DNA from 3 places in the Ferrimonas sp. genome. Region 3 is predicted to be linked to each of the others. Evidence: riboswitches for the same ligand, from Rfam matches in the RefSeq annotation. Region 3 holds a riboswitch; each other region holds the start of a gene.
The links. A riboswitch is a leader RNA that binds a small molecule or an ion and turns the genes downstream of it on or off. The one in region 3 is predicted to bind cyclic di-GMP.
Positions count from the first base shown of each region.

Region 1: linked by a shared signal. The riboswitch ahead of ACN0RV_RS01755 (hypothetical protein) and the one ahead of ACN0RV_RS12770 (Ig-like domain-containing protein) in region 3 are both predicted to bind cyclic di-GMP.
Region 2: linked by a shared signal. The riboswitch ahead of ACN0RV_RS07700 (hypothetical protein) and the one ahead of ACN0RV_RS12770 (Ig-like domain-containing protein) in region 3 are both predicted to bind cyclic di-GMP.

Region 1 is NZ_JBLXDO010000001.1:361,764-371,922, reverse strand. It holds gene rsmH (16S rRNA (cytosine(1402)-N(4))-methyltransferase RsmH) at 1-83, opposite strand, end outside; gene mraZ (division/cell wall cluster transcriptional repressor MraZ) at 83-541, opposite strand; gene ACN0RV_RS01755 (hypothetical protein) at 906-2,933, opposite strand; cyclic di-GMP riboswitch class I at 3,016-3,096, opposite strand; gene ACN0RV_RS01750 (ClpXP protease specificity-enhancing factor) at 3,563-4,000, opposite strand; gene sspA (stringent starvation protein SspA) at 3,993-4,622, opposite strand; gene ACN0RV_RS01740 (cytochrome c1) at 4,715-5,410, opposite strand; gene ACN0RV_RS01735 (cytochrome b) at 5,410-6,621, opposite strand; gene petA (ubiquinol-cytochrome c reductase iron-sulfur subunit) at 6,624-7,214, opposite strand; gene rpsI (30S ribosomal protein S9) at 7,499-7,891, opposite strand; gene rplM (50S ribosomal protein L13) at 7,908-8,336, opposite strand; gene zapE (cell division protein ZapE) at 8,575-9,684, opposite strand; gene ACN0RV_RS01710 (YhcB family protein) at 9,824-10,159, shown strand, end outside.
Region 2 is NZ_JBLXDO010000006.1:66,757-76,915, forward strand. It holds gene ACN0RV_RS07685 (FAD:protein FMN transferase) at 1-623, opposite strand, end outside; gene ACN0RV_RS07690 (FMN-binding protein) at 681-2,012, opposite strand; gene ACN0RV_RS07695 (zinc-dependent peptidase) at 2,177-3,022, opposite strand; gene ACN0RV_RS07700 (hypothetical protein) at 3,118-6,798, opposite strand; cyclic di-GMP riboswitch class I at 7,250-7,334, opposite strand; gene ACN0RV_RS07705 (HAD family hydrolase) at 7,735-9,294, shown strand; gene ACN0RV_RS07710 (glycosyltransferase) at 9,323-10,159, opposite strand, start outside.
Region 3 is NZ_JBLXDO010000013.1:98,689-108,847, forward strand. It holds gene ACN0RV_RS12765 (hypothetical protein) at 1-981, shown strand, start outside; gene ACN0RV_RS12770 (Ig-like domain-containing protein) at 1,062-3,386, opposite strand; cyclic di-GMP riboswitch class I at 3,453-3,537, opposite strand; gene ACN0RV_RS12775 (DsbA family protein) at 4,114-5,025, shown strand; gene ACN0RV_RS12780 (HlyD family type I secretion periplasmic adaptor subunit) at 5,126-6,571, opposite strand; gene ACN0RV_RS12785 (type I secretion system permease/ATPase) at 6,589-8,760, opposite strand; gene ACN0RV_RS12790 (hypothetical protein) at 8,844-9,200, shown strand; gene ACN0RV_RS12795 (EAL domain-containing protein) at 9,222-10,159, opposite strand, start outside.

The DNA of each region.
Region 1 (10,159 bases), on a different contig from region 3:
ACATAGATGCCGTCCGGTTTGATGTTCAATCCATCCACCGCCTCTTTGAGCAGCACGGTGACATGACTAAAAGTTTCCGCCATCAGAGGGCAAATTCCTGTAAACGTTGATTATCGATAAAGGCTTCCGCTTCCACTGCGGCATGGGAGGCTTGGATCTGGTTCTGCCAGTTCTCTTCCGACCAGATCTCAAACTTATTCAGTTGACCCACCAGCATCAGTTGCTTCTCCAGGGAGGCGAATTGACGCAGGGGAGGCGGTATCAGTACCCTTCCCATGCGGTCTATCTCCACATCGCTGGCATAACCGAGCAGCAGCCGCTTTACGGCCCGCTCACTGGGCTGGGTGTCCGACAGGCGCGCCAGTTTCTGCTCCACCTCACTCCAGGCTTGGAGAGGGTAAAGCAGCAGGCAGGGGGAATGAATGTCTACGGTAACCACCAGGGGACCGGCGTCTTCCGCGCACAACAACGGCCGGTATCGCTTTGGTATGGCGATCCGGCCCTTGGCATCAAGTGCGATGCTGCTGGCGCCTCTGAACACTGGCTACTCCATCCCTGTTAAATTTCAGTCGGACAAGGTTTTCCCACAAATAACCACTTTTTCCCACAAGCTACCAAGTTTATGGACACAAAGCGAGTATTGTCAAGGAAGCCTGATGGGCGCTAAAGCCTGTATTTTCGGGGCTTTACGCTTAGTTTTTAGAGAGTTATCCGGGAATTAATCGCAAGTGGGATTGATGGATAAATCCCACTTGGGAGAAATGAGTCACGGGGCCCGACAAGGGACCCCGTGATATATGGCGGCGCTGTGCCGGCTGGCCTGACGACTCCCGAGGGAGTCCCCCCTGAGCGATTATCCGGTCGATTCCGGTTCACGCAGGAGGTTGGCCGATGGTCATCGCCCGTTACTGCGCCTGAGCTTGCCAGTAGAGGGAGTTGGCAGCCCCCAGATAGGCGCGATACCAGCTCAGGTCCCCGTAGTGGCGCAGGATGTGGTCGGCCACCAGGCCCACCCGAGGATCCCACCCCTGAAGCTCAATCCAGTCGTAGCCTATGGCCATCTGATCCCAGGTGGAACTGACGCCGGTGCCATCCACGCCGAAACTGGCCATGGCGGGCGCCAGGAACACGCGCTCGACCAGGGCATTGGCCATGCACTGCAGAGGTTCGTCGTTGTCCAGCAGCCCCTCCTGGCGGGCCACAACCATGAAGCCAACATCCAGGTGGGCATGGTTGAAGTCCTCCATCTTGCCGCCACCGTTGGCCAGGAACTGGTAGTCCCAGTTACACAGGTTGTCGCTCTCCATCCTCAGATTGTCCATATAGAAACCGAGGATCTCCCTGGCCTTCTGGCCCAGGTCGCTGTTGGCTTGACCCCACTTGTCCAGGTAGATCATCGCCGTACCCAGGGTCATGTCGTGATTGAACGGCAGTGGGTTGGAGAACAGGCCACCGTCGCCATAGTCTTCATTCTTGTAGTTCACATAGAAGTAGGACCCCTGAATGGCACCGTTTTTGGTGGTGCTGAACGAGCTGTCGTGCGCGCGCACGATTCGCTCGGCCCGGCCTATGTAGTAATCCGCCCGCTCCATGTACTGGGTGAGGTTCTCACTCTTGATGTGATCCACCAGTCGCAGGATGCTGTTGAGGATCATACCGTCGGTCAACGCCTCATTTCTCCAGGCACCGTTATAGGGACGACGCCAGCCAGGTACCGGCAGACCCGGAGTATTCAGGTACAGCTTGGGTGCCAGTCCTTCATAGGGCTCGTTGTGGATATTGAGCTCACCACGTTCAACCCGCTTCTCATCGGTGTAGTTGAACATGTGATCAGCCAACTCCACCGCATAGTCCAGATACTTGGTGTCACCATAGGTCTCGGCCATACGCACATAGGCGCGCATCCAGTAGTGACCCTGCCAGGCAAACTTCTTCTCGTCGTTGCCATTGGTGGTTCCGATAAGCGGACGCTGATTTGGATAGCTCTTGTCGAACTGAGCATCCCAGTCCGCCTGACTGGCCACATGGGGCACCGGTGCCGACACGTTGGAGGTGATCGCCTGCCAGTCGCCGCTGTCCAGCCCGTGCAACAGATGGGTGCCCTCGGCACCGTCACCTGAGGCCACCACACCCTGCCCCTGCTCGAAGGTCAGGGTCCGGGTCTTCTCCGCATTGTCCAGATCGACCAGCGCCAGAGCCTGCAGTCCGCCACTGGAGTAGCTGTCATTCAGGCGATAGATCCAGCGGTAGGTCGCCGCATCGGCATCCACTGCGCCATCGCTGATGCTGGCCTGACTCTCGCCATCGGACGCGCTGAGCTTACCGTTGTCCACGGTGATCTCCACATAGCGGGTACGATTGAACTCGAACGGGCCGGTGAGCAACACGGTGTTGCCGTTCCATCGGCCTTCGACGCTGTTGTGGCTGAAGGAGAGGTAGTCTCCGTCATCCGCCGACACCAGTACGGTGCTGGCCGCAGGATCGCTGTTCACGTCATCCAGCCAGGCCACCAGCCGGAATTCACCATCGGCACGCCAGTCGGCAATCTCGCCATAGGCACCCTGGCCATCAAAGTAGACCGCATCGCCCTGCAGTACAGGCGCCACCTCGGGATCCGGCTCTGGCTCCGGATCCGGGTCTGGCTCGGGATCCGGGTCCGGCTCGGGATCCGGGTCCGGCTCAGGATCCGGGTCCGGGTCCGGCTCAGGATCCGGGTCCGGCTCGGGGTCCGGGTCCGGCTCTGGGTCTGGATCCGGGTCCGGCTCAGGATCTGGGTCAGGAATCACCGGCGGCGGCTCCGGATCCGGGTCCGGATTGCTGCTGTCCCCTCCTGAACCGCCACAGGCGCTCAGGGTAAAAGTAAGAAGTGCTGCCCCAAACAAGCTCTTCAACGGTACGATGCCGTTGTTAATCTGTTCTTGTTGCCGATTCAAGTCTGATTTCTCCAACTGTCGGCAGATAAGAGGCGTGCGCAGGCAGGGACTTCAACCCGGGAAGGAAGACCGATGCCAGACATGAGGTAGTCCCGCTGTCTTGCCACTGATGGTAAGACCGGTGACTTTGCGCCTCCCACAAAGGGAGTTGCCTTTATCTGCTGTCTGATAATTGAGTGTTGAACTGGTGTCCCCAACCGGGGATGCACCGAAATAACTGGGGAACAGAATACTGATCGACCACTTTCTGGACAAACCACTCAAATTCACCAAGTTGACTTGAAAAGAGGACCATTTCTGAGTGATTTATGACCTTGTTTAACCAAACTTTAGAAGGAGGTTAAACAGAATGTCGAACGTGGAATTGATGAAAGATAAGGGTAAGCAACTGGGATATTGAGCATTTCTCTTGTGCTGACGGGCGAGAACACAAGGCTCGTCTCTTGCTGGAAAACTTTAGTCCATAAAGGCAATTTTGCGATCCAGATCACACCAAAGGGATCGGTTACAATTCGTTCAGCTTGAAGCACGGAGTTATCCCGAACCTTTGCTCCGGATTCCCGAACAAAGTTCATGGAACTTTCCATGAAAAGGACAATAAAAAACGCGGCCATGGCCGCGTTTCGTCTTTATTTGATCACTCGTAAGCTGGGGCGCCCCTTCTGCGGAGCCTCCGGCTTGGGTTCAGCCTCTGTGGCCGACGGTTCCGGCAGGGGCGCATCATCGCCCTCGAGCACCTGCTCGTACGCCTCTTCCGGCGGGAACAGGGTGCCAGCTCCGTTCTCGCGGGCGTAGATCGCCTCGATGGCGTACAGGGGCAGGACCAGGGCCTGGGGCTGTCCACCAAAGCGGGCATTGAACCGAACCTCATCGATGCCCAGCTGAAGATTCCCCACAGAGTGAGGCGCCACGTTCAGCACGATCTGGCCTTCCTTCACATACTGACGAGGAACGACCACACCGGGCAGATCCGCATTGACCGCCAGGTGGGGGGTCAGACCGTTGTCCACCAGCCAGTCATACATCGCCCGCAGCAGGTAGGGGCGTTGAGGGCTCAGCTCAGACACCGATGCGCAGCTCACGCTCGGCTTCAGTCAGGGAAGCCTTGAAGGACTCACGCTCAAATACGCGGGTCATGTAGGCTTTGACCTCGTTGCTGCCGCGACCGCTCACTTCGATACCCAGCTGAGGCAGACGCCAGAACAGGGCCGCCAGGTAACAATCGACCAGGGTGAACTCCTCACTCATGAAGTAGGGAGTCTCGGCAAACACGGGCGCCAGTCCCAGGATGCTTTCAGTCAGCTCTTTGCGGGCCGCTTCCGCGCGGTCTCCACGCATGATGCGCTCGGCCAGGGCATACCAATCTTTCTGGATGCGGTACATCATCAGACGGCTCTGGCCACGGGATACTGGGTATACCGGCATAAGCGGTGGATGAGGGAATCGCTCGTCCAGGTACTCCATGATGATGCGGGAGTTATACAGAACAAGCTCGCGGTCCAGCAGGGTCGGTACGCTGTTGTAGGGGTTCAACTCCACCAGCTCATCCGGCAGATGGTTGGGGTCAACCTGAATCACCTCGACACCCACGCCCTTCTCAGCCAACACGATGCGCACTTGGTGGCTGTACAGATCACTAGCACCGGAAAACAGTGCCATTACAGAGCGCTTATTGGCAGCAACAGCCATCGAATCCTCCAAACTCTTTCAGAAACGGTAAAACAGTTGGGGGCGAGACCGCCCCCAACTGCGCAAGAGGTAGATTGTAACCTTATTGGCGTTTAGTGTACATCACGCCAGTATTCCTTCTTCAGCAGGTAGGCCACGATGAAGAAGATAAACAGGAAACCCAGTACCCATTTGCCCAGACGTTCACGCTCCAGCTTGACCGGTTCACCGGTGTACGCCAGGAAGTTGGTGATGTCACGGACATACTGATCGTACTCCTCGGCGGTCAGAGTACCGCCGGTGGCCACAATGGTGCCATCCTCCTGCAGAACCGGAGTGCCTTGCAGCCCCTCCAGAACATGGGGCATGCCCACGGCAGGGAACACCAGGTTGTTGACACCGAATGGACGGCTCTCATCCACATAGAAGGTCTTCAGATAGGAGTAGATCCAGTCAGGACTTCTCAGACGGGCTTCCAGAGTCAGATCCGGTGGCGCCGCGCCAAACCATTGGGCACCGTCATCACCGCTCAGGGCAGAAGTGATCTGCTCACCCACCTTGGCATCGGTGTGAATCAGGGCGCTGACCTCATCTGCGGTCATCTCCAGATCGTCGGCGATGCGCTGATAGCGCTGGTACTGCAGGCTGTGACAGCCACTGCAGTTATCCATAAACGCCTGGGCACCACGCTTGAGAGAGTCCTTGTCAGTCAGGTCGATGTTGGCGCTGACCACGTGTTCATTGCTGCCGCCGGCGGCGTAAGCCAGGGCCGGCAGGCAAGCGATCAATACTGCGAATACCTTTTTCATTAGCCTGTCACCCTCTCTGGAACCGGTTTGCACTTTTCGTTCTTGCTGTAGACAAACAGCAGCACGAAGAAGCCGAAGTAGCCCAGGGTACAGACTCGGGCCAGCAGGGTCAGGGCAGGAGTTGCCTGTACTGCGCCCAGGTAACCCAGGATGATGAAACACACCACGAATTGGGCCAGGTTCAGCTTGTGCAGACCGCTACGGTAGCGGATGGACTTCACCTTGCAGCGATCCAGCCAGGGCAGCACGAAGAGTACGCCGATGGCCGCACCCATGCCGACCACACCCAGCAGTTTGTCTGGAATGGCGCGCAGGATGGCGTAGAAGGGGGTGAAGTACCAGACCGGAGCGATGTGCTCAGGGGTCTTCAGCGGGTTGGCCGCCTCGAAGTTAGGACGCTCCAGGAAGTAACCACCACCCTCAGGCATAAAGAACAGCACGTAGCAGAACAGAATCAGGAAGCCCGCTACGCCCATGATGTCCTTCACGGTGTAGTAAGGGTGGAAGGGAATTGCATCCACAGGCCAACCGTCAGGGCCCTTGTTCTTCTTCACTTCGATGCCGTCAGGGTTGTTGGAACCCACTTCGTGCAGGGCGATGATGTGCAGGAACACCAGCACCACCAGCACCAGAGGCAGGGCAATCACATGCAGGGCGAAGAAGCGGTTCAGGGTGGCACCGGACACCACGTAGTCACCACGGATCCACAGGGTCAGGTCATCACCAATCACCGGAATGGCACCGAACAGGGAGATGATCACCTGGGCACCCCAGTAGGACATCTGACCCCAGGGCAGCAGGTAGCCCATAAAGGCTTCGGCCATCAGGATCAGGAAGATCAGCATGCCGAAGATCCACAGCAGCTCACGAGGCTTCTGATAGGAGCCGTACATCATGCCGCGGAACATGTGCAGGTACACCACCACGAAGAAAGCGGAAGCGCCGGTGGAGTGCATGTAACGCAGCAGCCAACCGTACTCCACATCACGCATGATGTACTCCACAGAGGCGAAGGCGCCTTCTGCGGTGGGCACGTAGTTCATGGTCAGCCACACACCGGTGAGCAGCTGGTTTACCAGTACCAGCATCGCCAGGGAGCCGAAGTAGTACCAGAAGTTGAAGTTCTTAGGAGCGGGATACTGGCCAACATGCTTGTTGTAGGTGGCCGTCATCGGGATCCGCTCGTCGATCCAGTCAATGATCTTTTTCATAATCAGGCCGTCCCCTTCTCAATACCGACCAGAATGGTGTTCTCATCCACATAGGTGTGAGGCGGAATCACCAGGTTCAGCGGGGCAGGTACGCCCTGGAACACCCGACCGGCCATATCGAACTTGGAGCCGTGGCAGGGACAGAAGAATCCGGAAGCAACGCCTTCGACCTGTTGGCCAAAGGTGTCAGGTTGATAGGTTGGGGAGCACCCGAGGTGGGTACACAGGCCTACGGCCACAAAGTACTCATCTTTGATGGAGCGGAAGGCGTTCTGAGCATACTCGGGCTGTTGAGGCTCAACAGACTCCGGGTCACGCAGCTGGTCAGCCAGCTTGGTCAAGCCATCCAGTACCTCCGGGGTACGACGTACGATCCATACCGGCTTGCCGCGCCACTCGACACGCAGAAGCTGGCCTGGTTCCAATTTACTGATGTTGACTTCTACTGGAGCGCCGGCGGCTTTCGCCTTGGCACTCGGGTTCCATGATTTGATAAATGGAACCGCAACAGCAGCGGCGCCGACACTGCCCACTACGGCTGTAGCAGCGGTCAGGAATCTGCGACGTCCATTATCGACAGGCGCATTGCTCATCCACTAAATCTCCCATTAGGGTCTGCTTATTTTTTAGTCTTTCCGAGCAGGGAGTCACCCCAAAGTGGTCTTTTGGTACCGCTAAAGCTCGGTCGCGCGCCCATTATATAGAAAAATTAGAGATAGATCATACTTTCCGTGGGGATATTGTTCTGAATAACAATAATTTGGAAACATGAGTTCAAGATAACTTTACAAAACAGCAGATTGCGCCCCATTTTGAGAGCTGCATAAAAAAACCCGCTGCCAGGCAGCGGGTTTTCCAGTCCGAAGTTCCGGGCGAATTAACGCTTGGAGAACTGAGGACGACGACGTGCTTTGCGCAGACCAACTTTCTTACGCTCAACCTCACGGGCGTCACGAGTAACGAAGCCAGCTTTACGCAGAACAGGACGCAGAGTCTCATCGTACTCCATCAGGGCACGGGTGATACCGTGACGGATAGCACCGGCTTGGCCAGTGGTACCGCCGCCCTGAACGGTTACGTAGATGTCCAGCTTCTCCAGCATTTCAACCAGCTCGAGAGGCTGACGAACTACCATACGAGCAGTCTCACGACCGAAGTAGGTGTCCAGAGTACGCTTGTTAACAGTGATGTTACCACTGCCAGCTTTGATGAATACGCGAGCGGTAGAGCTCTTGCGGCGGCCAGTGCCGTAGTATTGAGTTTGTGCCATTGCCAAAATCTCCGTATTAGATGTCTAGTACTTGAGGCTGTTGAGCAGCGTGTGCGTGCTCGGCGCCGGCGTACACTTTCAGCTTACGGAACATGGCGCGGCCCAGAGGACCCTTCGGCAGCATGCCCTTAACCGCTTTCTCGATGATCATCTCAGGCTTGCGAGCCTGCAGATCAGCGAAGTTGATCTCTTTGATACCGCCAGGGTAACCAGAGTGGCTGTAGTACATCTTGTTCTGAGACTTGTTACCGGTAACGGTAACTTTCTCAGCGTTGATGATTACGATGTAGTCACCAGTGTCAACGTGAGGGGTGTACTCAGGCTTGTGCTTGCCGCGCAGGCGACGAGCAACTTCAGTGGCCAGACGACCCAGAGTTTTGCCATCGGCATCGATGACGAACCAGTCACGCTGAACGCTTTCTGGTTTTGCAGTAAAGGTTTTCATCTAACTAATAACCCAAATTAGCTGTTACACATCAGTACAATGTCGGGGCCGACACTGTACGCTATGTTGGTTTCTTCCGTGCCCCTTCGAACACGTCGCAAACCGAGTGTCTGGTTGAATAATCAACCATTCGTAACGTGGGCAGGGCGCGAATTATAGAGTAAGGCGAGCCAAAAATCACCCGTTTTTTACAGGAAAACGGTGGTTTTGGCCCAGCTTCAGCGTCGGCAGGCCAAAATCATGGTAAGTGGGGCCGAGCCAGATAGTCGTGACTCTGCATCTCCTGCAGCCGACTCAGGCAACGGCGGAACTCGAACTCCAGACCACCACCGGCGTAGATCTGCTCCAGCGGCACTTCACTGGAGATGATCAGCTTGACGCCTCGCTCATAGAACTCATCCACCAGAGCCAGGAAGCGGCGGGCGATGTCGTCCCCGGTCAACTGCGCCCCCATGGCGGTCAGGCCACTCATCAATACGGTGTGGTAACAGCGGGCCAGCTCCATGTAGTCCACCTGGCTTCTGGGGCCATCACACAGGGCGAGGAAATCCGCCAGCAACACCCCATCCGCTTCCCGGCGCACCGGGATAAAGCGCCCTTCTACCTCGATGGTGCCCCCGACCCGGCCCTCTTCGGGGGCCAACTGCTCGAAATAGCAGTGCAGGTTGGTGTCCGCCTGCTCATCCAGGGGGTGGTGGAAGATCTCCGCCTGCTCCAGAGCCCTCAGGCGATAGTCGATGCCATGATCCACATTGACCACCCGGCAGTGGGTTTCAATCAGGTCGATGGCGGGCAGGAAGCGGGCTCGCTGCAGGCCGTTGCGATAGAGCTCCGCCGGAGGAATGTTGGAGGTGGCCACCAGCACCACGCCCCGCTCAAACAGGGCCCGAAGCAGACCCGCCAGCAACATGGCATCGGTGATGTCCGACACGAAAAATTCATCGAAACAGATCACCTCCGCTTCGGCGGCCAGGGCATCGGCCACCGCCTCAAGGGGATTGGCCTGGCCCTTGAGTCTGTCCAGCTCCCGGTGGACCCGGTGCATAAAGCGGTGGAAGTGGATGCGTAACTTGCGCTCGATGGGCAACACCTCATAGAAGGTGTCCACCAGGTAGGTCTTGCCCCTGCCAACCCCGCCCCAGAAGTAGAGGCCCTGGACCAGGGTCGGTGCCGTTCCCGTGCCAAACAGCCGTGAGAGCAGCCCGGGCTTGGGGGCCTGCTGCCGCTGAATCAGCTTCTCATACAGGGACTGGAGATGTTCAACCGCCTGCCTTTGGGCAGGATCTTCATGGAAATCTGGGCGTTGCAGATCCGCCTGATAACGCTCTAGGGGGGTCGTCTGCGGCACGTCCTTGGCCCTCTCAACTGGTCTAAGCTTTGGGCTCGCATGGTACCACGGAGGGCGCAGCCGATGTATAGTTGTTCTATAACAAGTACAATGCCCTCAAGTATTCAGACCCGAGCGCAGGGGTCGCCATGGAGTAAATATGAACGAAGTTTGGATTGTGTTGGCCTTCATCCTCGGTGCCGGGGTGGGCTATCTGATTCGCTGGAAGAGCGGCGGCAGTGCGGAAGAAGCACCGCAACTGAAGCAGTCTCTTGAGCAAGCCAAGTTTGACCTGGAGCAACAGCGTCAGGAGATGGCGGACTACTTTGAGCAGTCCCATGCCACCCTGTTGCAGCTGAGCCAGGGCCTGGATAAGGCCAATAAACTGTGGAACGACTCTGCGTCACACCTGTTTAACGAGCAACTCTCTACCGCCCAACTGCCCCTGCATGAGCCGGAGCCAGTGCTGATCGATAATGAAGAGTTCCAGCCCAAT
Region 2 (10,159 bases), on a different contig from region 3:
CCGCCGAGATCCAGGCTCATCCCCTCGGTCATGGTGACGCTGTGGTCAGCGGGGTCCAGCTGGATGTTGGCGATGCGGGTGTGTTCGGCGGCGGCGCGCAGTTCGGCATCGGTGGGTAGGCTGCACTCCCTCTCGTTGCTGGCGCCCTTAGTGCAGCGAAAGCGGTGCTGTCGCCACAACTGCACCACGGGGCCGATGGCGATGTTGAAGTAGCCTTCGGAGAGGCGGTGCCACTCCACTCCGGTCTGAATCAGCTCGAACAGCTCGGGGTTAACCCTATGGGTGGCGGTGGGATCCAGGTTGATGGATTTGATGTTCACCAATCCTGGATAGGTGTCGTAGTCCGAGGCCAGTTGGTGGTAGTGCTCGATGAGCTTGAGCGACTGGCACAGGGCGGTTTCCGCATCTTCGCCGCCATCATCCAGGATCTCGATGCTGATGGAGGTGCCGAAGTAGTCCAGGGTGTAGAGCACGCTGAGGTTCGGTTCAGACTGAATCAGCCCATGTTGCTGGCAAAAGCCATTGCTGGGGTCGGCATCCGATGCGTCGGCCCAGACGAAGGGAGCCAGCAGCAGGTGGGCAAAGATAAACAGCTGGGCGAGGCGGTCGATAGGGGAGTACATGGTGAGCCTCTCTGGAGAAAGAACAGCCGAAGCCCGTGCAGGGCTTCGGCTATGGGGTTAGTCGTGGGTGCGCACCACCTGGTCAGCACGCATCTCCTTGTAGAGAAGGTCGGCCTGCTTCAGGTAGGTGTCCCAGGAAGCGGAACGCTTGGTGAAGCCGGTTTGGGCGTAGCTGCCGGTGTCGCCGGTGGCGGGCAGGTCGTTGATGTCGAAGATGGAACCACCGTTTTTCACATGCTCATTCAGGGCATCAAACATGACGTTGAAGCCGATGCGGGCGGGCTCGACGTAGTACACCGAGTCGTACTTGGACTGGCGGTAGTGCTTCTTCAGCGAAGCGTCGCGGATCTCCTGCTTGGAGTCGGCGAAGATCTCGTCGTAGTACACGTTGACAATCTCTTTACTGCTGGTGTCCACCACGAAGCGCAGCAGTGAGGTAACGCCGGTCCAGCGGCCCTTGGCGTCGGTCAGGCGCTCGGCGTTCTGGTACATCTTCAGCTGGGTGCCTTCGTCCTGGATGCGGTCATGGATCTTGGCGGTCAGGGGCACCATCGACTGCTGGATGGAGTTGGAGGCGCCAGCCACGATATCCAGGCCCTGGTACTTGAGACGGTTGGGCTGCTTCAGTTTGTTGGCCAGCTTGGGATCGTAATCCGGGTTGGGCTCGAAGGTCAGTTTGTCCTTCTCCACCATCAGTTTTTCCATGGTCAGGGCGGATTGCACCCAGGCGGTGCCCTTCTTCTTGCCCATGGAGAAGTTGTACTCGGACATCCGCTTGGGTACGTCCTGGTAGATGCGGGTGTAGTAGTTGGGACGGCCACTCTCGTTAAACTCTGCCAGGATGACGTCGCTGGTGTTGGCGCTGTCCAGCACGATGATCATGCTGCCCATGTGCCCCTGACGGAAGCGGGCTTCTTCGTAGTAGTAGTCGCCCTTGAGCAGGCCCAGCTTGGGCTGAATGGACCACTTCAGTTTGAACTCGTCGTCCTTGCCCTCGGAGGAGCCCACGGGCTGGTATTCAGGCGCTGAGCCGTCGGTGCGCGGCAGGCTGTTGATCGCCTGCAGGATGCCGTTGGAGGAGAAGGTGGAGCCGGAGACGGCATCGATGCCTTCGTGGCCATTGTTGCTGACAATCTTCGGGAACAGGCGCTCGGCGTTGAGGTAGAGAGACTCGGTTTCCTTGTGGGACTGGGTGGTGATCTGCTGAATCTTGCCCTGTTCAACCTGCACCTGCAGGGTGATGTTGCTCTTCTTTCCCTTACCGGAAACCTCGTGGGTGCCGTCTACGTATTTGCCCTGGGGCGCCTGGCTGGCGCAGCCGGAAATGGCCAGGGCAACCAGGGTTGCGGCGGGTAGTGCGTAGCGGCGTGTGTTGTTATGTGCTGCCATCGATGGCTCCTAACTCGTTTGTAACTCGTTGACCGGGTCGGAGTTGACCTTTGACTAGCAGACTAATTAAACGCCGTGAGGGGCAATATAGTGGTTTTCCGTAGCGCGGGAAGAAGGGTGACCGGCTTCACACTGGGCGGAGCGGCCTGGAGTTTGGGCGCAAATCAGTTCTGGCAGAGGTGGGGCAGGGGCTGCCATTGCGGTGCCCGCTCTATGGGGTTTTGCCCCAGGAACTGACTGAGCAGTTGGTAGAGCGAGGGGGAGGCCAGGTTCAGGGCGATGGGATCGGTGAAGAACGCCTCCACACAGACCGCAAAGAACTCTGCTTCGTTCTCGGCGCCATAGGGGTCTATCCACAGTCGGTCCCAGGCCAGGTTCGCCTGGGCCGAGCCCTCGGGCAGGGATTGGGCCAACTCAGCCTGACGGCAGTGATTAACAAAGGCAGTGGGGAATGCCTCCAGCCACCGCTTTTGCAGGGCCGCAGGCAGCGCCGGCAGCCCATCGGCGATGCCGCCGTTGGCCATATCCAGCTTGTGGGCCAGCTCGTGGATCACCAGGTTAAACCCGCTCCACTGCCTGCTGTAACCCAGCTCAGACAGGGACAGGATCACCGGCCCCTGTTCCCAGGCCTCACCCGACAACTCCTCCACGCTCTGATGTTCGACGCCGTTGTCGTCCAGGTAGTGGCGATCGCTGACAAACTCCTCAGGATAGATCAGCAGCTCATGGAACACTCCATAGGCCTCCAGCCCCAGATTGAGCACGGGCAGGGCGGCCATTAGGGCGATGTCGATGCAGTGATCATCGGTGAGCTTGGCCCCCATCACCGGGGTAAAGCGCTTGTCGTGAAGAAAGCACCAGCCCAGCTCCAACAGGTGAGCCTGCTCGTCTGTGGAGAGACCATTAAGGATCGGCAGGGCATCCAGGTTCTGTTGCCAGCGGGCCCGGCGTTCATGGTCGAAACGGGCCAGCAGTTTCTGTCGCCGCCAGTTGGAGAAAAAGTCAAACATGGCCATAGCTTAGCCGCAGAAGCCAGGGAAGGGAATGGTTGGGAAAGTGACAACAAAAAAAGGCGGCCCGAAGGCCGCCTTTGTGTTTTGGGGGATTACTTGTTCTGCCAGTGCAGCATCTGGGCCCAGGCCAGGTAGGGTCGGTACCAGGTGACTTGACCATACTGACGCAGCACGTGCTTGTTGATCTCGGTAACACGGGCATCCCAGGGGGCCAGTTCAGACCAGTCGTAACCGGTGGCAATCTGGTCCCAACGCTTGCTGATGCCGCCGCCGGTGACGTCGTAGTGCAGCATGCCAGGTGCCATGAACACCTTGTCGGTCAGGGTCTTGGTCAGGCACTTAAGATCGCTGTCATCGGAGGCATAGCCTTCGTTGTAGGCGGTTACCATGAAGCCAACGTCCAGGTGGGCGTGGTTTACGTCTTCCAGCTTGTTGTCACCGCTGCTGTTGAAGGCGTAATCCCAGGTGCAGGTACCGTCACTGTTGTAGCGCATATGGTCGGTGAAGAAGCCGTGGATATCTCGTACCCGCTGCTCCATCACAGGCTCGCCGCCGTCCAGCCACTTGTTCACATAGATCATGGCGATACCCATGGTCATGTCGTGGTTGTAGGGCATGGGGTTGGAGAACAGCCCCGAGTCGCCATAGTCGCTGTTTTTGTAGTTAACGTAGAAGTAGGACCCCTGAATCGCACTGTTTTTGGTGGTGCTGTATGAGGAGTCGTGGCTGCGGATGATCCGCGCCGCTTCCGCCAGGTACTGGTCCGCCTTGGTTGTGTACTGAGTCTTGTTGGCCGACTTGATGTAGTCAGCAACCCGGGTGATGGCGTTCAGGATCTGGCCATCACTCAGCACCTCAATACGCCAGCCGTTGTAGGGGCGACGCCAGCCTGGAGCAGGTTTGCCAGGGTTGTTGAGGAAGTACTTGGGGGCCAGGTCGTAGGGCTGGCTACCCAGGTTCAGCTCGCCACGGGCAACGCGCTTCTCGTCGGTGTAGTTGAACATGTGGTCAATCAGTTCAACGGCGTAGTCCAGGTACTTGTCGTCGTTGAAGGTCTTGGCCATGGTCAGGTAGGAACGCAGCCAGTAGTGACCTTCCCAGGCAAACTTCTTCTGATCGTTGCCATTGGTGGTGTTCAGCAGGGGACGGCCATTGCCATACACATTGTTGAACTGAGCGTCCCACTCTGCCTGAGTCGCCAGCAGAGGACGGGGAGCGACCACGTTCTGGCTGATGGTCAGGAAGTCGCCTGAGCCGACACCGGACAGATAGCTGGCGTCGGTGCTGTTGCTCTTGGTTTCGATCACGCCCTGGCTGGCATTGAAGGTGTAGCCGCGAACATTGCTGTCGTTGCTGTAGTCAATCAGAGCCAGAGACTGAAGGGTACCCTTGCTGTAGCTGCTGCCGTTGCGGAAAGCTGCATCATAGCTGGCGTTGGTGGACACCGCGCCATTGTTGGTTGATACCGTGGTCTGGCCGTCGGAAGCGGTCAGAACGCCAGACTTTACGTTGATCTCTACGTAACGGGTCTGGTCGAAGGCGAACCTGCCATCGATGCGCACGGTGGAGCCGCCAAACTTGGCTTCCACGCTGTGGTGGCTGAACGCCAGGTAGTTGCCGTTACCGCTTATCAGGTAGCTCTTGGCATCGGCGTTGCCGTCAAGCTGGCTCAGCCAGCCAACAACGCGGTACTCACCGCCAGGCTGCCAGGTCTGCAGGTCCAGGTAGGCACCGTTGCCATCGAACTGCACCGCCTTGGCGTCGGCAGGCAGAAGCAGGCCAGCATCCGGGTTGGTCACCGGGGGATCAACTGGGTCTACAGGATCCACCGGGTCGACTGGGTCTACCGGGTCAACGGGATCAACCGGGTCTACTGGATCAGTCGGTTCGGTCGGGTCTGTGGGCTCGGTTGGATCAACAGGGTCCACTGGGGCATCAGACTCGGGGTAGAAGGCATCCCACTGAGCCTGGTCGAAGTGAGTAGGTTCGGGGTTAGACACACTCAGGTTGCCCTGGAAGTAATCAGAGCCGCTGGTGTTGTGCACAGTACCGTTGTTGCCGCCCAGCTCCACCATGCCTTGCTCGGCATCGAAGGCGTAGGTGCGTGAGTTGGCAGGGTCCGCGTAATCGATCAGGCTGATGGCTTGCAGGGCACCCTTGGAGTAGGTGCCGTTGCGGCGGTAGAGCCAGTCGAAAGAGACCGCAGTCGGATCAAAGGCTGTGCTGCTGGCAGAGGCGGTGGTGACACCGTCGCTGGCGGTCAGCTTGCCGTAGTCGATGGTCACATCGATGTAACGCTGACCGGCGAAGTCAAACTTACCCCAGATTCCGGGGAAGTCGCTGCCGTACTTCACCTGCACATCTTTGTGGGTGAAGCCGATAAACTCGGAGGTGCCGGAATTGCTCAGCAGGTAGGTGCGCGCGCCGCTGTCGCTGTCCAGCTCGGTCAGCCAGGCCACAACCCGGAACTTACCCTTGGGCTGCCAGGAAGCGATCTCACCGAAGTTGTTGACGCCGTCGAAGCGTACCGCCTGACCTGTGGTTGCAGGAGGCGTGGGCTCAACGGGATCGGTAGGCTCAACCGGATCAGTCGGCTCAACAGGATCTGTGGGCTCAACCGGGTCGGTGGGCTCAACGGGATCTGTAGGCTCAACTGGGTCAGTGGTGTCAGTGCCACCGAATACGGCTTGCCATTCGGCGTCGCTGAACACACTGCTGTCGGGGTTGGTTACCTGGTGAGTACCCACGGAGTAGTCACCGGTCTGTACGCCGGCGAGGGTGTTTACCCCACTGGTGCCACCCACTTCCGCCAGGCCCTGGTCGCTTTCAAAACCATAGGCGCGGGAGTTTTCCGGGTTGACCAGATCCATCAGGATGATCGCCTGTACGCCAGCCAGGGAGAAATCTTTGCTGCCGCGGCGCATCAGCCAGTTGTAGCCGACGCTGGTGGGGTCGATGGCGCTGTTGCTGATGCTGTGAGTCACCTGACCATCGGTGGCGGTCAGTTTGCCGAAATCGACGGTCAGATCCAGGTACTTGGTGGCGTTGAAGCTGAACTTGTTCCAGATACCGGGGTACTGGCCGTTCCACTGCCCCTGAACACTGCCATGGTTCAGACCGATGAACTCCTTGGATTTGGAGTCACTGAGCAGGATGGTGCGCTGATCGGCAACGGGGTCCAGTTCGCTCAGGTAGGCGATGACGCGGAACTTACCTGTTGGCTGCCAGGTGGCAATCTCGCCATAGGCGTTGTCACCGTTAAAGCGTGCAGCGGTAGACTCACCGGAAGGCGCAGGTTCGACAGGATCTGTCGGCTCCACTGGGTCGGTCGGTTCCACTGGGTCAGTGGGCTCTACTGGGTCGGTAGGCTCCACGGGATCGACACCGCCGTTGCCAAATGCGGCATTCCACTGACCATCGTCAAAATGGTCAGGCGCGGGGTTGTCGATGGTATGGGGGCCGGTGCGCCAGTCGCCTGTGCCAATGTTCACCAGAGGGTCAAAGGACGCGCTGCCGCCTACCTCGACCAGGCCTTTGCCCTGATGAAAGGCAAACGCTCGGGAATTGGCGGCATTCGCCAGATCGATCAGGGCCAGTCCCTGGATGGCACCCTGAGAGAAGTCGCTGTAACCGCGGCGATAGAGCCAGTCAAATGCGGTCGCAGTGGGCTGGATGCTCTTGTTGCGCACACTCCTGGTGGAGGTGCCGTCGGATGCAGTCAGCTTGCCGTAATCCACCTGGATCTCCAGGTAGCGCGAGGTGGCGAAATCCAACTTGTTCCAAACACCCGGATAGTCGCTGCCCCATTTACCCTGAACGCTGCTGTGGGTAAATGACAGGAAATCGGTGGTTGAGGATGAACTCAGAAGGATCGTCCTGTTACTGGACGTTGGATGAAGCTCGGCCAACCAGGCGACAACCTTGTAGGGGCCGCTGGGTTGCCAGGCATCAATCTTGGAATAGGCGTCGCTGCCGTTGAAATGAACGGCGTTGGATGCGGTTACGGTCGTAGGAAAAAAAATAGAGAGAAAGAAAACAAAAACAAGGGCATGCGATAGCGCACCACCTTGCCCAAGTGGTTTCCCCCAATAAAACTGCCGAGCCATAATGACAAGCCTCAATTTAGCTGGGCAGACAAAATGGCGACGTCAGTGAGGGACTGCGACTACAAGACACAACCTCCATTCTAATAAGGAGTTGTGTGTCCACAGTACACCATCGACATGAGGTAATCCCGCTATCATGGACCGAAGTCTTTAGACCGGAGATATTGCGTCCTTAGCTTTCGCTAAGTTTGCCTTTGTCTGCTGTCGTGGTTACAACAGTCGCTCGCAACATGTGGTTAACATTCCTTATGTGTTGCAAGCGACGCGTGTGCCCTAAGGCGAGGTTAGAATGCCTAATCAATGATCGAAAAACAACCTAATGTTTGGAAATGTAGGGTAAAAATGGCGCAAAGTGGTGTTTATCTAACCTTAAAACAGCCACTTCCGTGAGTGGTAAAAATTTTGTTATTTACTATGTGCAAAAGGTTCTTTGTCAGTAGGGAAAATTTAATTTAGGCGGACATTGTGTGAGGGGAGAATCTCATTTGTGAGAATTGTGTGGACAAGATCTGCCCGGTTGAGGGTGTTTTTTCCCGGGAGGTGGAGGGACCAGCACAGCCTGCCTAAACTTAGACCAGTTAAAGGAAACAGAGAGTTGACTTCGTGGACGAGACAAAAGTGCCGGTCAGCGAATGCGAGCAAAGGAAGGATGCCCCCCCTTTTCTGGTACAGCCCGATGAACTCGTCGACAGTCTGAGGGGCTGCCCGGATGGGACGCCTCTTTTGGTGGATGTGGACGATACCCTGTGGCTCAGTAACTCCACCGAACAGTTTATTGCTTCGGTACAGCCGTCCCTGCTGGTGGCTCTGCTGCTGCAATTTATGGACGTGTTGCAACCCTGGCGGTGGTTTACCGGCACTGAACAGCGCCATTACCGGGATCTCTATCGGGTCAAAGCTTTGCTTATCCTGTTTCCCTGGTCCAGGAAGCTGTGGGTCAGACGTGTCAGGCAGTTGGGGCCTGGGTTTGTTAACCACAGGCTGGTCGAACCGTTGCGGCGTCACCATGGTCCCATCTATCTGGTGAGCTACGGCTTTGACTTTATCGTGAAGCCCTTGCTGGAAGCCGCCCAAATTCCCTGGCCATTGCAGGTGAGTTCAACATTGGACAATGCAGTCCATTTCCGTCAGCAAGGAAAAGCGCAATCCATCAGGTTGTCTCTTGGTGAGAAGGTGTTAGGGCGAGCCTGGTGCGTCACTGACAGCATGCTGGACAGGGATCTGCTCGAGGCCAGCGCGAAGGGCTTGCTGTGCAGATGGCCAGAGAGCCGCCCTGTACGGGCAGGCATGGATCCCATGCTGCCCTTCGTGTATACCAAGAAGGTAAAGCGCCCCACGGAGAGCTACTTTACCCGATCCGTCATAGGCCATGACTACCTGACCATAGTGTTGGTGTTCGGCTTAACCAGCCCTGAGCCCCTGCTCACCTGTGCCAGCCTGTTTCTCTTCCTGCTCTCCTATTTCAGTGCCTATGAGATTGGCTATGCCGAGAATGACAGGCTGGGTCTGCTCTACGAGGCCAAGCCTAAGGTCAGTGAGGCGTTTCTCAGGCTGGGCAGTGCCTTTCGACCCTGGTTTGCCTGGGTGTGTGCCATGGCTCTGGCGCTACCCGCCGCCTGGCTGGCGCGGGATCTCAGTTGGGTGCCCCGGGTGTCGGGTATGCAGGGCATGGAAGCGACGCTCTCGGTCTGGATCAGCTTCATGCTGTTGCTCCTGGTGGTAAGAGGCACCTTCTTCTGGTTTAACCGCATCAGGGAGAGAGGACGCGCGGTACCCATGCTGCTGCTGCAACTGGCCAGAACCGCGGGGTATTTCGTTGTGTTCAGCTCTTCGCTGGTTGGGGCACTTTTCTGCTTTACCCACGGTCTGTCCAAATGGATACCCTATGTGACCTATCGATTTGGGGGGGAACGTAAAGGCATGCCGCTGCACCTGTTTAATGGGCTGATGCTGTTTATGGTGCTGCTGTTCTGCTGGGTATCCGGTGCGACAAGCTGGTCGCAGTTAACCCAGTGGCAGACGCTGGTCATTCTTGCCTATGTTGTGGTACGTGCCGCCAAGGATGTGTGGGGGTTCAGGGACGCGATGGCACCGCTTAAACCTGCGGACAGAGCAGAGCCCGGCGTATTGCCGACCGGTGTCGAGGAGGACAAGGGAGCCTGACGGAGGGGACTCTGTCGAAGCCACTTATTCAGGTGGTCATTTTGCTTAGGGGCAGCAATTGAAAGTCACGATTGTAGTCGTTGATGTGCTGCGTCCTGCTGAACTTCTCAGCCAGTAACTCCTGATGAGCCAACAGCCAGTCACGGTAATCCCGCTGGTTCTCCAGTAGCTGCTCCATGGCATCTGCCACCGAGTCGTCACTGTAGGGGTCGGCCACCACGCGAGCCGGAACATCGTCGAGAAAGCCGTCTATGCCGGTCTCTTCGGAATGCAGAATGGGGACGCCACTGAGCAGTGCTTCCACGTAGACCATGCCAAAGGTTTCATCGACACTGGGAAGCACCATGCCCCCATACTGGGGCAGGGCAGACAAAAGGCTGGTGTTGTCCATCTCGCCCTTGAGGATCACTCTGTCACTCATCTCGGCATGGTCGATCAACTTCCTGGCTTCGTCGAAGGCTGCAGCCGTGCCTCCACCAATGATCTCCAGGGTCAGATCAGGGTATCTGGGCGCCAATTTGGCCACTACCCGCACCAGGCGGGCGAGTCCCTTCTTTTTGAGCACGTTGAGATCCATGATGGAGACAAGGCGATCGGCCTGAAAGTCCGGTGTGGTATTCCAGTGGCGTTCGGCGACAAAGTTGGGCAGGAGTTTCTGTTTCTCCGCAGGAAGGTCAAATCGGGCGTTGAGCAGGGGTTTGAACCAGGCGGACACATAGTAGATTCGCGAGGCATCCTTCAGCTGCCGCTGGAAGAACAGATCATAGTGGGGCTTGTACTTGAGGATTTTGGCTTCCGCTTCGCCTCGTACCGACAGTGCCAGCGGAACCCTTAGCCAACGGGCCAGCCACCATCCGGCGATCCC
Region 3 (10,159 bases):
ACCTCCTTTACCGCCACAGCGAAGGACTTCGCCCTGGGCGACTTCGATGTCTGCTCCGTCGACGTTAGCAAGACCTGTGTCAACGACACCGAAGACGACGATGCCCCCACCGCCATCGTTTACAACGTGCGCGGTTGTGGCTACAACGATGGTGGCGGTGCCATCAACCTGACCACCTTCCAAAACTCCATCAACGGTGGCGCCAACTATGTGCCCGCCGATCTGGCCTGGTACCAGCCTGGTCCGGTGGACGATGGAGCCGGTGGAACCCGGGACTTTGATCCCACCATCGATTGTGATGACCCGGTCAAACTGGCGGATGCCATTGCCGATGGCAGTGTAGTAGGCTCCCCCAGCACCTTCGACCTGGGCAGCGGCGATGCGCTGATCTACCAGTTCAGCGAAACCACCGCATCCAATGGCCCGTCCGATACCGTTACCCTGGGGGCCCAGGGCACCGATGGCTCCCCCATCGATGCGGCATCCGATTCCGCCACCTGTCCGCTGCGCACCTTTGCCGCCTCCTTCAATGTGGTCAAGCGTTGTGCTGCCGATCTGGAGGATATTGGCGATAACCTGGCGGTGCTCATCAACGTTCAGGGCACCGTCTGCAACACAGGTGAAGTGGCGCTGACCAACCTGACCCTGGTGGACGACCCCATGATGCCGACCGGAGTGGCCGTCACCCTGACGCCTCTGAGCACTACCCTGCAACCCGCAGGAGATACTGGTGACTGTACCACCTACAGCGGCTCCTACTCACCGGACACCATCCCTGCCGGGGATATTTGCCCCTTCTCCGATCAGGTGAAGGCCACCGCCATTGCTCCGGTGAACTCTGCTGGCGCCGGCTGTACGCTGCTGGGTGATGGCACCAGCGAGTGTGAAGCCATCTCCAACACCGCCACCTGTAACCTGAGGGCGGTCAATGGCGACAACAACTGTGCCACAGGTCCCCTGAGTCCCCTTCCCTCTAACTAGGAGGCATTAAAAGGAAACGGGGCGATGGTTAACACCATCGCCCCGTCTTGATTAAACAGATTGCAACTGGCAACAACTCCTCACTTGCCGCCCTTACCTCCTTTTCCACCGCCACCATTGCCGCCACCACTCTTCTGCAGGGTGATGCTGACCTGACCGGTGACAGTATCGGTGCCATCAGACAGCTGATAACTGAAGCTGTCGCTGCTCTTGAATCTGTTTGCCGGCGTATAGAGGATGGAGTTGTCCCCCTGCAGGGTGACACTTCCTTTGGCCCCTTGCGTGGTTCCCACTACCTGCAGGGCGTCACCATCCGGATCCCAGTCGTTACCAATAACATCGATAACCACTGACTCCACCTGGGTCAGCACCACGCTATCTTCCACGGCTACCGGCGCCTGATTGCTGCCCCCGGAGCTGTCACTAACGATGTAGGTGACCACATTACTGCTCTGATAAGCGGCATCGTTACCGTGAACCGCGTTGACGGTCAGGTCGTAATAGCCATCGGTTGCAGAGGTGGAAGAGGTTACCGTCAACTCAGTGGTTGCCGTCGCACCCGGCGCCAGCCTCAGGGAGGAGTCGGCAAAGGCAGCACTCCAACCCTGTGGCACATTGGCTGCCAGATCGATGGGGCTATCACCACAACCCTCTGCATCGGTGTTGGTGACGCTGACGGAGTAGGTCACCGGTGTGCCGGGGGCTACCCACTGGCTCTCACCCGGCGTCACCGCCAGATGAGGCGCGGCAAAAGAGCAACTGGTCTGGTCATAGCTGATGCTGACGGTGGCGCCATCGCTGCCGATGCTGGTCAGGGTGATGCTGACCCCGGCAGTGCTGTCTGTGTAGGTCTGCCCCAACGGCAAGGCCAGGTCATTCCAATCGTAGTACTGGCTGCCCGGGGTCATATCCAGCAGATAGCCACTGCCGGCATACTGGTCGGTTCCCAGTCTCACCACCAGCCCCTGTTGAACACTGTCACCGTATGGGGAGCTGTTCAGGAATTCATCGAACCCTTGTGCCTGGTGAGTTTCCAGGTAGTACCAGCGCTGCTGGCCGGTCACCGGATCCAGATCACGTGGCACCCGTATCGCTTTGGTGCCACTGCTTTGCAAAGACGCGGGCTCCAGTTGATATTCACCGGAAACACTGGCGGTCACAACCGGAGGGGTACCGGCATAATTGAGCCAGCCCAGGCGCTCCTTCTGAAAGGCACTGAAATGACCCGCGGTGTGCTGCCCCATACGGTCCAGCACATCTCCATACTCAACGGAGATGCAGCCATCACTCAAGGGGGGCTTGCCCGCACAAGCCAGGGCGTGGGAGTGCATCAACCCCAGGTTGTGCCCCAGCTCGTGAGACACCACTCCAGCTGAGTCCAGGGTGCCATCAAACCATGCGTGAGAGGGAGACCCACCAACGGTGGCCTCACCTGACCAGGAACAACCGATATTGGGGAAGGCGTACACCAGACGGTCATAACCCGACAGATCTGCACCGCTGTCGATGGCTGCGCTCCTAGCCGCCTGGGCAATGTCCATGGTTGGGCAGCCGGTAGGATCGACCGCCAGGGTGAACCAACCAAGCACCTCACCGCTCAACCAGGTCTTACCAAAAGAGTTTTCCCGGATAAAGTCATCGACCTCACCAAACACCAGATCATGGGCTTGTTGCGCCGTCCAGGGTTCTTGAGTGTTGCTGGTGAAGTTCACCAAGAGTACTGCGGTACGTTGTTCACCCAGCGCATCGGTCAGCGCCGGCTCACCACTGCTGGTGTTTGTGCCATCGGCCGCCAGGACCAGGATGTCGCTGTCCGAGGTCAGTGCCATAGCCTCGCCTACGCGCAGGCCGTTGGCGCGCACCTTGGTGCCACTTGCCAGGCCTCTCGCCTGACTGCCAAGATGCAGAGTGATGCGCTTGCCATTGGCCATCTTCAACTGATGACGCAACTTATGAGTGCCATCCTCATAATCTTCGTAAAACACTTCCAGCTCACCATCAACACTGCCTTTATACTCCAGCATCGCCTGAACCTCGGCTGGCATTCCCTGGCGGCTGTTCGCAGGTAGGGCTGCTTTCAGGGCGGCGGCCGGATTGTGCTCGGCGAGCTGCATCAACTCAGCCTGACGCACACGTACCGTGTTGACCAATTGATCGAGCAGCGCCGCTTTCTGAGCTTCATCAGCCTGGCGGTACTGCATCATGAGATCGGCGAGGGCCATGGACTGGCTGCTGAAAGAGTGCTGACTGTGTGAAGCGCTCTGGGCCGGGGCCGCGTTGGCATGGTTCACCGCCATCGGCAGAGACAAGCCGAAGGTAACAAGGGCAGCGAACAACGAGGAGCGAGCGGATAGGTTGGCCACGGCGAGATCGCGCGAAGCCACGGAGAAGTTTATTGTTCTCAATTGGGAACCCTCAAAGTTTACAAAAACTCGAAAGCTCCCAAAATCGGGCAGAGGCAGCGCGACTCCTTCGGTAGTCCAGCCCTCTTTGGTTAAACCAAAGAGCTGTGACTTTGCGTACCACCAGTTGCCCGGAGGCTTGCCTTTTCGGGAGTGCTTTCGATTATTTTACCGACCAAATGGTTTTTATCTGGCCAATTTATTGATAATCCAGCAAGAACATCAAATGTGAGCACCCACTTCGCCCACAAACCCCGCATTCATTGACGCGAAGTAAAGGCATGCTAACAACCACCGCAAAGGGAGACAACGTAAACTCGTCGATTTTTTGATCGATATTTCCGAATTTACTTTGCCTGGTGAAATGGCGCTAAAGATGTGTTTGGACACTCTCAGGCTAACCTAACCATGAAGACAACTGGACTGTTTAATTTAAAACTAAAAAACCAAATAATAATAAATCAGCAAGTTGAAAATGATATTTAAGATATATCGGATGCAGTTATCACTATTTCAGTGAAAGACTGAAAAGCAACCATTCAATACCCGTCAATCCAGGTAAAACAAAAAGTTTCATGCCTCGGCGTTCAATAAATCAGGCAAAAGCCTGCGACATCCGGCTGCTGCGTCACCTGTCGATGAGCTAGCCTAAGGGTAGCGCCATTTGTCGAAGATCAGGAACAAGCCGGCCCCCGGCCCCCGGCCTCAGTCACCTCCAACCGGAGTTATCATGAACGACACCATACACCGAACACTCAGTATCACCGTCGCGTTGCTGGGAGGAATCTTGCTCCTCTCACTCTGGAGCTCCTGGGTGTGGGCAGAGGAGACCCCAAAGCAGCAGGAGCACGCCGCTCTGGTGGAACAGATCACTCGGGAAGTGATCCGGGAACTGAAAGAGAGCGGTCAGTTGAAGGAGGAGGTAGATCAGGGCATTCAGGAGTACTTCGACCAGCAGCGTCAAGCCAGAGCCAAAGCTCGCGAGCAGAGAGAAAAGTTGGCTCAGGAGCGGGCGAAACTGGTGCGCCCCCCCACTCCGGGACGAGACCACTTTTACGGTAACCCGGATGCCCCCATCTCCCTAATCGAATACTCAGACTTTGAGTGTCCCTTCTGCAAACGATTTCACTCTACCGCACGACAGCTGGTGGACCAGTCCAATGGGCAGATAAACTGGGTCTATCGCCATTGCCCTCTGGGATCCCACAACCCTGGAGCCCAGAAACAGGCAGAGGCTTCAGAGTGTGCCTTTGAACTGGGGGGAGACTCCGCCTTCTGGCGCTTTACCGACGCGATCTACCTTCGTACCAAGTCCGGTGGCCAGGGGTTTGCCCTTGAGGGCCTCCCCCCCCTGGCCGAGGAGATCGGCCTGAACAAAGAGCAGTTTCAAGAGTGCCTGGACAGTGGCCGACACGCCAACCGGGTCCTCGAGGATTTCAACGAGGTCGCAAAAATTGGCATAACCGGCACTCCCGGTAACATCCTTCGCCACAACGCCAGCGGGGAGGTGATCCAGGTGTCGGGAGCAAAGCCTCTTGGAGAACTGAAACAACATGTCCAGGTCCTGGTGGGACAGACGCAGCTACTGAGTCAGCAAGGCGCAGCGGCGCCAAACTCTCCTGAAGCCAGAAAGCAGGAGTGAGTACCCTAGAGACTCAGATCAAGCCCAAAAAGGTCTGCGATCGCAAGGCGTGGCTTGATGGCTGTAAAAAAGGAGGGCACTGCCCTCCTCTCTGTTACCCCTAGCGTTCTCGCAGCGCGTTGGCCCGGGCACGATTAATGGGTTTCAGCAGGTAATCGAGCACAGACTTTTTGCCTGTGAGGATGTCCACCGACGTCATCATGCCGGTGATGATGGGCAGTGGGTTGGCCTCGGGTCCCAGGTAGGCCCGGTCGGTTTCCACCCGCACCAGGTAAAAGCTGCGACCCTCTTCATCGATAACCGTATCCGGGCTGACGTGCACCACCTTGCCATGCAGGCCACCATAGATGGCAAAGTCATAGGCGGTCAGCTTGACCACCGCTTCCAGCCCGGTACGGATAAAGGCGATATCCTCCGGCTTGATGCGCGCCTCCACCAGCAGGTTACCCTCCAGGGGCACAATCTCCACCAGGTTCATCCCCGGCTGAACCACCCCGCCCAGGGTGCTGACGTTGATGGTCTGAATGATGCCGTGCATGGGGGAGACGACCAGGGTGCGATTGAGTTTATCCTCCAGCCCTACCCGGCTCTCCTCCATCTGATTCAGTTCCGACTCGCTGGTGCTCAGCTCACTCAGGGCATCTGAGCGGGCCTTGGCCACCATCTCGTACTGTTTCTGAATCAGCTCGGCGGTCTCCTTCTCCACCATGGGGATGGAGAGACGAATCGCTTCCCGTTCGCCGTTGAGATCATTGAGGCTGCGCTGATCCTGGAGAAACTCGATCTGGGACACCACCCCTTCAATCACCAATGGCCGCTTGAGCTCAATCTCCTCTTCGGCCAGCTCATAGGAGATTTTCAGGCTGGCCCCCTTGTTCTTCAGGGCGATCAGCTCATCCCGCTTTTGGTCAACCTGGCCGGAGAACACATCCAGTCCGGCTTCCAGATTATTGATTTTGCCCTCCAGAACTTCCCGCTCCCGAGCGACCAGCATGCTGAGTTCCGTGGGCAAGCCGTTAAGGTATACAGAACTGGCCTGCAGGTTGGGGGCGCTGAACTGGTGAGACTCATGCATCAGCCTGAGGATAGAGGCCTCATCCTTCAGACGGGCGACAATCACCCGCAAGTTATCGTAGGCCTGCTCATTCTCCCTGAAGGTGGCCTTAAACTGAGTGTCGTCCAGCCTGAGCAGGGGCTGACCGGCTTCCACCTGGTCCCCCTCTTTCACCAGGATGGCATCGACGATCCCCCCTTCAAGGTTCTGTACCACCTGCAGCTGTTTGGACGGGATCACCTTACCCATGCCAACCGCCACCTCATCGAGTTCGGCGAAGTTGGCCCAGACCAGGGCCACCACCACAAACAGGGCGATGCCCCAGAGCAGCAGGCGCGCCCCCTTGGGAGAGGATTCCAGAACCACCGCCATGCGGTCGGAGGTGAACTGCAGGTCCGCTTCCGGGACATGACTTCCCCGAGAGGAATTGTCGGGGCCAGGGTTGGGCTGCCGCGGTTGTGACTCTGAAGAGTGTCTGTCTTGATGTTCCATAGCTGCTCCTGCCACTCTTACCGGTCAACGTGGAGACGGCCGGAGCGAAGCGCTTCCTGAACCACCTCTTTCGGACCATCGGCCACTATCTTGCCCTTGTCCAGAATGATCAGCCTGTCCACCAGTTCCAGCATGGAGGCTTTGTGGGTGATCAGCACCAGGGTGCGATCCTTCAAGCTCTCTTTCATCTTATTCAGGAACCTGGCCTCCGAGGTGTTATCCATGGAGGAGGTGGGTTCATCCAACATCAGAATCCTGGGCTCCAGCAACAGGGCGCGTGCCAGGGCAACACTCTGACGCTGACCGCCGGACAGGTTGCTGCCCCGCTCGGCAATGGGCATATCCAGGCCGTCGGGATGCTGACGGACAAACTCCATCACCCCGGCCATCTCCGCCGCATGAACCACCGCATCGTCGTCGATCCAGGGAACCCCCAGCTTCAGGTTGTCCCTCAGGGTTCCATAGAACAGAGTGATGTCCTGAGGAACAATGCCAATCAGGTGACGCACATGGGTCGGCGAGAGCTGACGAATATCCACATCGTCCAGCAGCACTTCCCCTTCGGTCGGCTCGTAGAAGGCGGTCATCAGGCGCCCCAGGGTGGATTTGCCTGAACCGATGCGGCCAATGATGCCCACCCGCTCCTTGGGTTTGATGCGGAAGCTGACCCCATTGAGGGCCAGGGTGCGCTGCTCAGGGTAGGCGAAGTTCACCTGATTGAATCGGATGTGTCCCTCAAGCTGCTCCTTGTGAAGGAAGCGCTTCTCCTCGGGGCGTTCCACCGGCAGCTCCATGATGTCACCCAGCAGCTTCAAGGCCGATTTGGCCTGGTTGTAACGGGTGGCCAGGGACGCAATCTGAGCCATGGGGGCCAGGGCCCGGGAGGAGAGCATCACACAGGCAATCAGCCCCCCCATGGAAAGGTCACCCTCCTGAATCAGGTAGACTCCCATGATGATGATCCCCACTGTGGTCATCTGGATGCAGAAGCTGGCCACAGAACTGGCGGAGGACGCCAGGCGGCGGGTCTTGACGTTCCATTCGGCAATGTGGCCCACGGCCTGCTCCCAGCGCTTTTGCAACTGACCTTCGGCGCCAGCCAGCTTGATGCTTTCCAGGCCGGAGAGGGACTCCACCAGGGTGGCGTTCTTAACGCTGGCCATCCGGCTGGACTCCTCCACGCTCTCCCTCAATGGGCGCTGCACCCAGATGCTGAAGCCGATGACGATCAACATGGCGGTCAGTGGGATCACCGAGACCCAGCCACCCAGTGCAATGATGATGAAGATAAACAGCAGGCCAAAGGGCAGATCCAGCAGGGCGGTCACCGTCGCCGAGGTGATAAAGTCCCGGACAGAGTCAAACTCCTGCATATGCTTGGCAAAGGCCCCCACTGAGGAGGGCCGGGCGGACATCTTGATGGACATCACCTTCTCAAAGATCTGAGACGACAACAGCACATCCGACTTCTTCCCCGCCAGATCGATAAAGTAAGCCCTAAGCTGTTTCAGCAGGAAGTCGAACAGAAAGACGATGCTGATGCCGATGGCCAGCACCCAGAGGGTGTCCACCGCATTGTTGGGCACCACCCGGTCATACACATTCATCACAAACAGCGGACTGGCGATGGCAAACAGGCTGATCAGCAGGGACGCCAGAAACACGTCACGGTAGATCTTCCAGGACTGCTGCAGAGTCCCCCAGAACCAGTGGCGTCGGTTCACCTTGAGGGAACTGGGAGCCCGCTTGTCATAACGGAACTGCTTCTTCAGGTAGAAGACGTACCCCAGGTACTCCTGCTCGAACTCCTCCCTGGAGAGGCGAATCTCACCCTCACCCGCTTCCGGACGCACCATCAGGGCAGACTCTGCACTGAGCTCGGTGAGTACCGCCACCTTGCCATCCTCAAGGAACACGATGGCCGGCAGCAGCAGGTTGTCTATCTGCTCTGATCGGCGACGCAGCAATCTGGCGGATAACCCACCCCGCTTGGCCGCCCGGGGAAGCAGGTCCGGGGTCAGCCGGTTGTCTTCCAGCGGCAGCCCTGCCCTCAGCTCATCTGCCGAGCTGGGCACCCCATACATTTTGCAGGCGATAAGCAGTGCATCGAGCAGAGGATCGAAGAAGGTATCTTCCTGAGCGAAGAAATGCCATTTTTGCTCAGGTTCTTTCAGGATTTGGTCTGGCATATTAAGGATATGAGCCGCTTGTTTTTGCCGAAATTTACATATACTTTTTGCTGATGCTAACACTTTTTAAAACAGGACAGTCCATGTTTTATGTGACGCGCAATCCGCAGGGTGAGATTCAGTCCCTCTCCGACACTGCCCTCTTCGCGGACCAGGAGCAACTTCCCTCTGATCACCCCGATGTTTACGCCTTTCTCCAGCGTAACCATGAGGAGGGCAAAGAGTACTCCGCACTCTCGCAAAGCGACATGGCCTTTATTCGTGTGCTGGAGGATCTTATCGATCTTCTTACCGATAAAGATCTGATCCAGTTTACCGAACTGCCACCGGCCGCTCAGCAGAAACTGCTTGAGCGACGCTCCATGCGAGAAGCCCTCTCCACATTGAGCACCAGTTCCACGCTGATTGCCGACTCAGACAAGGATGAGATCCTCATCTGACCCGCAAGGGTTATCTGAACACTAGCCTTTGTTGATGTAGCCCTGGAATCCATCGATGCCCGTTTGCTGCAGCTTCTCCAGCTGAGCCTGGTTCTCCACCACAGTGGCATACACCGGCACTTCCAGGTTGTGCACCGTATTGCAGATCCCCGTCACCAGCATCAGGCTGTCTTCGTCCGTTCCCCGGCACAGTCCAGGCGCCACCTTCAGATAGGCGGGCTTTAAGCCGGTCACATAGTCCAGGCTGATCCCTGTGGCCCCGACATTATCGAAGCCGAACTTGATGGAGAGGGAGTTGAGGATCTGAATAAAGCTCTCCACCAGCTCTCTGTCTCTCTTGAGCTGCTGCTCGGACACCTCGATGACCACCCGACCCAGCTCCTCTCTGCTCAGGGACGAGAGACGACCGACAAAGCGGGTGTCCCGCATGGAGGAGAGTGAGATATTCAGCGCCTGGGGCGCCCCTTGGGGGGTCGACAGCACCTTCTTCAGTACCGAGAGATCCAGGGCCACACCCAGGTCAAACTGTTCGATGACCGGCATAAAGGCCCCGGCAGGCATCTGGGTGCCAGACTCATCCAGCAGCCGCACATAGACCTCATGATGGATCGCCTGGCCATCCAGCTCGGAAAACACCCCCTGAGTTTCCAGGTGGAGCTTGCCCGTGTCGATGCGCTCGCGCAGCAGGGCCACCCACTCCTGACCGGTTCTCAGTGATCCTTGGGGCATATTATCGGCCCACTTGGCCAGGTTCACCCCTTTGGCTGCCAGTTCAGAGAGCAGGTTGTCGCTGCGGGTCAGCACACTGGCCTTGGTGTCATCGGCGAGTATGGTGGTTCCGGCCAACAGGAAGATGGCGTCCTGAGGGGCAATGCCATTCTGCCTCAGGGAAGTGAGTGTCTCCCTGAGCCCCTGCAGCTCAGCGGAGAGGTCGGCCCTGGGCACCGTGGGGATCAGCA